One region of the Shewanella sp. KCT genome, then DNA from elsewhere that is predicted to be linked to it. Evidence: predicted binding sites of a transcription regulator. Region 1 holds the regulator's gene; the other holds the start of a gene.
What was found. Region 1 encodes sigma-54, which starts transcription at its own class of promoters, with help from an activator protein. Its sites were predicted from a motif close to GTTGGCACGNNNNTNGNNT; they were not measured.
Positions count from the first base shown of each region.

Region 2: AYI87_RS11955 (formate dehydrogenase accessory sulfurtransferase FdhD) is a predicted target of sigma-54. The motif match lies at 2,659-2,677, and genes of this name have one in related genera.

Region 1 covers NZ_LVDJ01000008.1:160,141-164,537, reverse strand. The annotation lists gene lptA (lipopolysaccharide transport periplasmic protein LptA) at 1-247, shown strand, start outside; gene lptB (LPS export ABC transporter ATP-binding protein) at 244-975, shown strand; gene AYI87_RS13105 (RNA polymerase factor sigma-54) at 1,110-2,597, shown strand; gene hpf (ribosome hibernation promoting factor) at 2,628-2,915, shown strand; gene ptsN (PTS IIA-like nitrogen regulatory protein PtsN) at 2,918-3,361, shown strand; gene rapZ (RNase adapter RapZ) at 3,358-4,206, shown strand; gene AYI87_RS13085 (HPr family phosphocarrier protein) at 4,199-4,397, shown strand, end outside.
Region 2 covers NZ_LVDJ01000007.1:147,890-152,286, reverse strand. The annotation lists gene AYI87_RS11970 (4Fe-4S binding protein) at 1-1,170, opposite strand, end outside; gene AYI87_RS11965 (DUF3306 domain-containing protein) at 1,358-1,948, opposite strand; gene AYI87_RS11960 (DUF3305 domain-containing protein) at 1,948-2,418, opposite strand; gene AYI87_RS11955 (formate dehydrogenase accessory sulfurtransferase FdhD) at 2,713-3,558, shown strand; gene AYI87_RS11950 (helix-turn-helix transcriptional regulator) at 3,582-4,397, shown strand, end outside.

The DNA of each region.
Region 1 (4,397 bases):
CAGCGCCAAGGAGATCCGCTACGAGCTTTCCAGCCGCACCCTGACACTGATCGGCGACGCCACCCTGGAACAGGAAGGCAGCCAAGTCACGGGTTCGCAGATCCGCTACAACATAGAGCAGCAACAGCTGATCGCCGAGAGCACAGGCAAAGACAGAGTGATCACCATCATTCAGCCTGAGAACTATCAGGAACAGATCCAGCCAGAGCAGAAGCCCGAGAAGAAACCAGAACAGGAAAAACAATGACAGACCTGATCTTGAAGGCGGAGAACCTCGCCAAGAGCTATAAGAGTCGTGCCGTTGTCCAAGACGTGAGCCTCACGGTAAAGACCGGGCAGATCGTCGGCCTGTTGGGGCCAAACGGCGCCGGCAAGACCACTACCTTTTACATGGTCGTCGGCCTGGTACAGAGCGACAAGGGCCGCATCTTTATCGACGATGACGACCTGACGCTAGACCCCATGCACCTACGCGCCCGCAAAGGCATAGGCTACCTGCCTCAGGAAGCCAGTATCTTCCGTAAGCTCTCGGTGCGGGACAACATCATGGCCGTGCTCCAGACCCGCAGCGATCTTAATAACGATGGCCGCGAAGAGGAGCTGGAACACCTGCTGGAAGAGTTTCATATTACCCATATCCGTGACAGCCACGGCATGGCGCTCTCGGGCGGTGAACGTCGCCGGGTGGAGATCGCCAGAGCGCTGGCCGCCAACCCTAAGTTTATTCTTCTCGACGAGCCGTTCGCCGGGGTCGATCCCATCTCGGTAATCGACATCAAGAAGATCATTGAGCAGCTCAAGAATCGCGGCCTGGGGGTGTTGATCACCGACCATAACGTGCGCGAAACATTAGATGTCTGTGAGAAAGCCTATATCGTCAGCCATGGTAATCTGATCGCCGAGGGCACACCCGCCGAAATCTTAGACAACCAGCAAGTACGAGCAGTGTACTTAGGTGAACAATTCAAGCTATAGTTAATCTTATAATGGGGCCACAGAGGAAAAACCACGCGTTAATTGTGGCCTTAGGAACTATCCGATATATTTGTCCGGCACATATAGCCAGAGCTTTCTCATTTTATAATTAGAAACAAGGGAATAGCAGTACGATGAAAGCGTCACTTCAGCTCAAAATGGGTCAGCATCTCACCATGACGCCCCAGCTACAGCAGGCCATACGTCTGTTGCAGTTGTCGTCATTAGAGTTGCAGCAGGAGATCCAGCAGGCATTAGAATCCAACCCGCTACTGGAGTTGGATGAAGAGCAGGAGAGCGCCAGCATCGAGCTGCAAGACGATAGCGTCAGCGACAGCTTCGACAGCAAGTACGACGACAAGATAGAGCTGGATTCGAGCCAGGATAACTCAGGGGTCGAGACCTCAGATGCCCTGACTCAAGACTCTATGCCTGACGAGCTGCCGGTGGATACCACCTGGGATGAGGTCTACACCGCCTCGCCAAACTCAAGCTCGGGCGCCATGCGCGACGACGACATGCCTTTTCAGGGCGAGACCAGCGAAGGTCTGTATGAACACCTGGAATGGCAGAAGAACCTGACCCCTTTTTCCGATAACGACCTGGCCATCGCTACCGCCATCATCGACGCTATCGACGAGCGCGGTTACCTCACCCAGACCTGTGAAGATATTCTCGAGGCCATGGGCGACCCTGAGATCGAACTCGACGAGGTCGAGGCGGTGCTCAAACGGGTACAACACTTCGACCCTATTGGCGTGGCGGCCCGCGACCTCAGCGAATGTCTGACGATCCAGCTGGCCCAATACAGTGACGACACGCCGCACATCGCTAACGCCCGCATGCTGATCAAGGAACACCTGGATCTCATCGCCGGACGCGACTTCCGCCTGCTGATGCGCAAGACCAAGCTCAAGGAAGATGAGCTGAGGGATGCCATCGCCCTGATCCAGACCCTGAATCCCCGTCCAGGGCTCGCCATCACCGCCAGCCGCGACGAGTACGTGATCCCAGATGTGACCGTCACCAAGAAGAAGGGACGCTGGGTAGTCGAGCTCAACCCAGACAGCATGCCCAAGATCAACGTCAACCAACAGTATGCCGCCATGGCCCGCAGCACTAAGAGTCAGGCGGACGGCCAGTTTATTCGCGGTCACCTGCAGGAAGCCAAATGGTTCCTCAAGAGCCTGGAGAGTCGCAACGAGACCCTGCTCAAGGTGACCAACTGTATCGTCGACTTCCAGCAAGGTTTCTTCGAATTTGGCGAAGAGGCGATGAAGCCCATGGTACTGAACGACATCGCCGAGGCGGTGGAGATGCATGAATCCACCATCTCACGTGTGACCACGCAAAAATATATGCATACCCCGAGAGGGATCTTCGAGCTTAAATATTTCTTCTCCAGTCACGTCGGTACCGACGATGGCGGAGAGTGCTCTTCAACAGCAATACGTGCCTTCATCAAGAAGCTGGTTGCTGCGGAAAACCAGAAAAAGCCATTGAGCGACAGCAAGATGGCTCAACTCTTGGCCGAACAGGGTATTAAGGTGGCTAGACGCACCATTGCCAAGTATCGCGAGGCAATGCTTATACCGCCCTCGAATCAGCGCAAGAGCTTATAAAACAAACCTGGAAACTGGAGGACTATCTTTATGCAAATAAACCTGACTGGGCACCATATCGAGATCACCCAATCTCTACGAAGCTACATCGAAGAGAAATTCACAAAGCTTGAACGTCATTTCGATCAGATCAATAATGTGCACGTTGTATTAAATGTCGAAAAGTTGCAACAGAAGGTTGAGGCAAAGTTACATCTCCGTGGCGGAGAAGTGTTCGCAACATCCGAACATGCGGACATGTATGCCGCGATAGACTCCCTGATTGACAAACTCGATCGTCAGGTCATTAAACACAAAGAGAAGCTTACTAAACATTAACGATGGAACTGAGTACCATCCTGCGGCCGGAGTGCACCACCTGCGCCACTCCGGGCAGTAAGAAAAAGGTACTGGAGCTTATCAGCGACTTAGCCGCTGTCCAGTACCCCACCCTCTCCTCTCAAGAAATATTTGAAAGCCTTCTGGCTCGAGAGAAAATGGGCAGCACAGGTATAGGCAATGGTATCGCGATTCCTCACGGACGGCTGACTAACATAGATCAACCCGTGGCCGTACTGGTGAAATGTGCTGAACCAATCGCATTCGATGCCATTGACAATCAGCCCGTCGATATCCTTTTTGCGTTATTGGTGCCCGCAGATCAATGCGAGCAACATCTTAGCACCCTGGCCGCTATGGCCGAGAAGCTCAATGATAAGGCGATCATGAAGCAGCTAAGAAAGACCCAAGACGAATCCGAACTCTATCAGGTGATCACCCAATGAAATTGGTTTTGGTATCCGGACGCTCAGGATCGGGAAAATCCGTCGCACTCAGGGTCCTAGAAGATCTAGGCTACTACTGTGTCGACAATCTGCCCTTGCAGATGATGGAGTCCCTGCTGGAGCAGCTCAAGGGACGCAGCGATCTCGTGGCCATCAGCGTCGATGTACGCAACATGCCCAGCGAAGAGATCCAGCTGGAAAAGCAGCTGGCCAAGCTCCCCAAAGATACCGAAATCTTAAGCTTCTTCCTGAACTCCAGCGACAATGTACTGCTCAAGCGCTATAGCGAGACCCGCAGACTACACCCGCTGTCACGCTCTAAGGTCTCCCTCAAGGAGGCAATTCAGCTCGAGGGCAAGCTGCTCGACCCCATCGCCAAACTCGTGGATCACTATATCGACACCTCTAACCTCAACATCTATGAGTTGAGCGACAAGGTACGTGAGATCCTGCTGGGCACGGTCGACAAGGAGCTGGTGATCAACTTCGAGTCCTTCGGCTTTAAATATGGCATGCCGACCGAAGCCGACTTCATGTTTGACGTGCGCTTCCTGCCCAATCCCCATTGGGAACCTGAGCTAAGGCCTCTGACCGGCCTGGATGAGCCTGTGCAGCAGTTTCTGAGTCAGCAGCCCCTGGTCAACAAGTTCATCTGGCAGATCGAAAACCTGCTGGAAACCTGGTTACCACACCTGGAGCGCAACAACCGCAGCTACCTCACCATCGCCATCGGCTGCACCGGCGGCCAGCACAGATCAGTCTATGTGACCGACCAGCTCGCCAAGCTGTTCAACAAGGGCAAGCATAAGGTTCAGGCGCGCCACCGAGAGCTAAAGCATGACTAAGTTGGCTCGCGAGCTGACCATCTGCAACAAGTTGGGCCTGCACGCCAGAGCGGCGACCAAGCTGGCGGTGCTCGCCGCCAAGTTCGACGCCGAGGTCACCCTGATCCAGGGCGATAAACAGGCCTCCGCCGCCAGCGTACTCGGCCTCCTGATGCTCGAAACCGGCATGGGTAAAACCATCACCATCACCA
Region 2 (4,397 bases), on a different contig from region 1:
GGTCTCACGCTTAGTGGTGGCAGCGAATTCACCCGGCACTATCACGGGCCAGCTTGCGCTCGGCTCGATCAGCGAGGCCAGCTCGGCAATCTGCTTGGCCTCAATCACGCTGACACGCTGGGGCTGACCCATCTCGTCGAGGATCTCGTTGGCCAGCTTGAGCTCGCCGTTGAGCATCTGAGTCAGGGTCGGCGCGGTGGCCTCAGTGTTGAGCACTAAGATCTGACGTGCGCCCCAGGCCAAAGCCGCCATCCAGTGATCCATGCTGGCGACCGTGATCTCCTCGAGTTCTACCGGCAAGATGGCGCCGGGCAGCTCATCGCCGATGAGCGAGGCCCCCAGGCTGGCATCGTGGAACAAAATCACGGGGGCGGTCTGCGCCGCACTGCGGAAGCGTGTCACCAGCTTATTCAGGTAGGAGTGCAGCGCCTGTGGCGTCGGCAGGTCGTAACTGATGGCTCCCGTTGGACAGGCATTGGTACAGCTGCCCGCGCCATGACAGAGGTAAGGGTCGATCTCTATCTTGTGATCTACGCTGGAAATGGCATCGGCCGGGCAGAAGTTGAGGCAGCGGTTACAGCCATCTATGCCGTTTCTGTGGTGAGCACAGATGTCGCTGTTCACCTTGACGTAGCGAGGCTTATCGAACTCACCGATCAGCTCGGGCAGCTGGGCGATGGTATCCATCAATTTGGCCTCATCCTGCCCCACGTAGAAGTAACCCGGTGGCAGCATCTCGAGGTTGATGCAGGGCGCTTGGCTAAGGTCGAGGATCAGGTCGAAATGGGCCTTACGAATGGCCACCAGGCTGAGATCGGCAGTGCCATTGTCATGCTCAACCTTGACCTGGAATTGACCCAGGAAGCCTTTGATCTCGATGAGCTTGTTGTAATAGCTCTCGACATCTTCGGCGGCGTTCATCACCTTCTCCAGGTGGTCTTCATCCTGACTGGTGATCGACTCGTTGGCCAGAATGGCGCGCTGACCCATGCTGGCCAACTTGTCGGCCGCCAGACGTGCCAAGTCTTCCGGGCCAATGATCAACACATTGCCCTCTGTGGTGTAACTCACTGTGGGTGGGATCAGGTTTTGCAGAATTTGTGTCTGTCCCAACACTTGCTGGCGCACCTGTTTCAGGTGGGCCAAATTGTCGCTCGTCTCTAAATGCATGCTCACATTGCGTTCCTAAGCAGTATTTGGCTGCTGTATCAGCCGGGTGGCTGTTGTGCTCTGACGGCATGCGCTTGTTGCGCCAGCTTCACCCTAAGTTCAACGATTATCTAACTCGTTGTTAATTGTCGTTAATACAGCAATTCACGTACCAAATTTATGGATTTAAAAGCACTCTAAACTTACCTTAAACAACAGGAGGCTTGGTTGAGGCCTGTATTTCTGGTTCATTTTGGGACACCTCGTCGGATGCCCTGTCCAAATTGTCCTCGACCTGAGGCGCAGCATTTTCCTGCTGTGCCAGCTGGATTTCCGCCGTCTCGGCAGCCGCCTCGACCTTCTCTTCATCCTTGGTCAGATGCCTGAAGACCTTCTTGGCTAGCTCGGCCGAGACCTCGGCGGTCAACTTGGGCTGGTCTGTGTAGTCCAGGGCATATTCCAGCAGGCCATCGATCTCGTGATAGTGTGGCTGCTTCCACAGGGCCCTCAGGGCCGCCGTCTTGGCATCAGGATCGACGTTGTCGGCCATGAAACTGGCGAAGCTGCCGCCCACCTCTATCTTCTCCGGATCCGGCAGGTCCTCGGCAGTCAGTATCTTCTTCTCTTCGGGAGCGACTTGGTCGCTAGCTTCGACACCATCCGCGCCTTCGGCCTCAACCGATGGCTCGACCGGCGTTTCCTGGGCCTGTTCAGCCAGACGCGCCGCCTCTTCCTCGGCCTGCACCTGTTGGCGACGCTGAGTCCAGCGTGCAAAGAGTCCGCTTGGCTTCTCACTCATCAGGACACTAGCCCCCTATCCGGATTGGTACTCGGCCCCTCGTTCTTACGGCGATTGACATGCTTACGCCTATGGGCGCATATCTCCACCTCGCCGTGACGGGTGATGAAGGCCTCTATCCAGCAGGCGATCGCCTTGGGCATGGGGAAGTTCAGCACTGGGGTGTCGCCCTCGAGGCAACCGGCTGCGACATTTTGGTCGGCCGAGATATAGGCGGGCACCCAGGTGCCATCTTCCAGCTCGTCGCACACCACGTAGAGCATGGCGTTATCCATATCCAGGTTGATGCGATAGCTGCCGCGCTCATCTTTGTAGAGTTCAAGCATCACTATGTGGGCCCCGGCTGGTGCGGGCTGGGTGGCGGGAACTATCTGATCTAATTCCCAACTTTCAGCGGTCCAGCGCCCCATCTGTTTCTCCACCTTTTTCAGTGAAACATACATGGGCCATTGACTTTCGGTATGTTGCATTGCGTCTCCGTTTTGCCTAGCAGGCCGGCGTATTGCTGATTCGCCGGGCATTGGGTTAGCGATAGACCTAACGAAGCAATTTACATGCCATCGCTAGAAGGGGAATAGTTTGAACTGGATCATCAAATCCCTAACAAGCGTAGGACAATTTGTCCTAAAAGCCATTTTGGCCGGGACAGAAAAGGGCGACATCGCACAAAGTCGACGCCTGGATCACGCATTTACACTCGAAATCCTTGCGTGGGAACGATACTTGCTATGCTCAATGCGCCCCAATGCAACAAGACGAGAGCAATGACAAGTTTCAAACATCCCACACTGGTCAAGACCCAAGCCGATGCCCCACTCACCATGGCAGTGAAAGCCATCAACGAGCAGGGCGAAGTGGTCGACAAATATATCGCCTGCGAGCGCCCCCTCACCCTCTACCTGAACTGGCGACCCATAGTGACCCTGATGACACTGGGTGCCCGTCCCGAGGCGCTGGCACTGGGCTATTTGAAGAACCAGGGCTTCATCAGCGACGTCCATCAGCTCGAGTCTGTGATTGTGGATTGGGAGGTCAACTCGGCGGCGGTGATCACCAAGGAGTCGACGGCGCATCTGGAAGAGAAGCTGGCGGAGAAGACGGTCACCACAGGCTGCGGCCAGGGCACTGTCTATGGCGGCTTCATGGATGGCGTCGAGGATATTCGCCTGCCCACGCCTCAGCTGAAACAGAGCATGCTCTACAGCCTGCTCAATAACATAAGCGCCTACAACGAGACCTATAAGAATGCCGGTGCCGTACACGGCTGTGGCCTATGCGAGGGCGATCAGATCATCGGTTTCGTCGAAGATGTCGGCCGTCACAACGCCGTCGACACCCTCGCCGGCGAGATGTGGCTCAAGCAGCAGAGCGGCGGCAACAAGCTGTTTTACACTACGGGCCGTCTCACCTCAGAGATGGTGATCAAGGTGGCCAAGATGGGTATCCCCGTCTTGCTTTCGCGCAGCGGTGCCACCCAGATGGGGCTGGAACTGGCCCAGAAGCTGGGGATCACCATGATCGCCCGCGCCAAGGGACGCCACTTCCTCATCTACCATGGTGCGGAAAATATCGAATTTGATGCCACACCGCCGAAACGTAACCTAGGTTAACGGCGAAGGTTAAAGGATTATCCATGACTGAACCCAGCGAACTCGTCTACATGAGCGCCAAACAGGTCGCCGAATATCTGGACCTGAACGAGAAGAAGGTCTACTCCATGGCCAATGACCGCATATTGCCCGCCACCAAGGTGACGGGTAAGTGGCTGTTTCCCAAGATTTTGATCGACCGTTGGGTCATGGACTCCTGCCATAGCGGCATGCTGTCGGATCGCATGCACATCACCGGCAGCGACGACCCCCTGCTCTCCATGTTGGTGGCCCGTCTCATGTCTAAGATAGGCAAGAGCGACCTAATTAGCTACAGCTCCACCGGCTCCCGCATGGGGCTGGATCTCCTGTCGCGCGGATACGCCGACGTCTGTACCCTGCACTGGGGCAATGTTGAGGAGCGCAACATACGTCACCCCGCCCTGCTCAAGGGCTACCCCAACCACCAGCAGTGGGTGATGGTGCACGGCTACACCCGCCAGCAGGGGCTGATGATGCGCAGCGAGATGCACCACAGATGCCAGGAAGAGGAGAAAGTGATCAGCCTGCCCTGGCGTTGGGTCGGCCGCCAGGCCGGTGCAGGTAGTCAGCAACACCTGGAACACTGGCTGATCAAGCAAGGTGCCAGCATAGAGCAGCTCAATCCGCAGATCACCGCCTATAGCGAGCGCGAGCTGGCAGGCTTCATCGCCCGTAACGAGGCCGATATCGGCTTCGGCTGTCAGTCGGTGGCGCTGGAGAGTGGCCTGAGCTTCGTGCCTCTGGTCACCGAATCCTTCGACTTCGTGATGCCCCAGGGGATCTACTTCCGTCGTCAGCTCCAGGCCCTGTTTGAGATG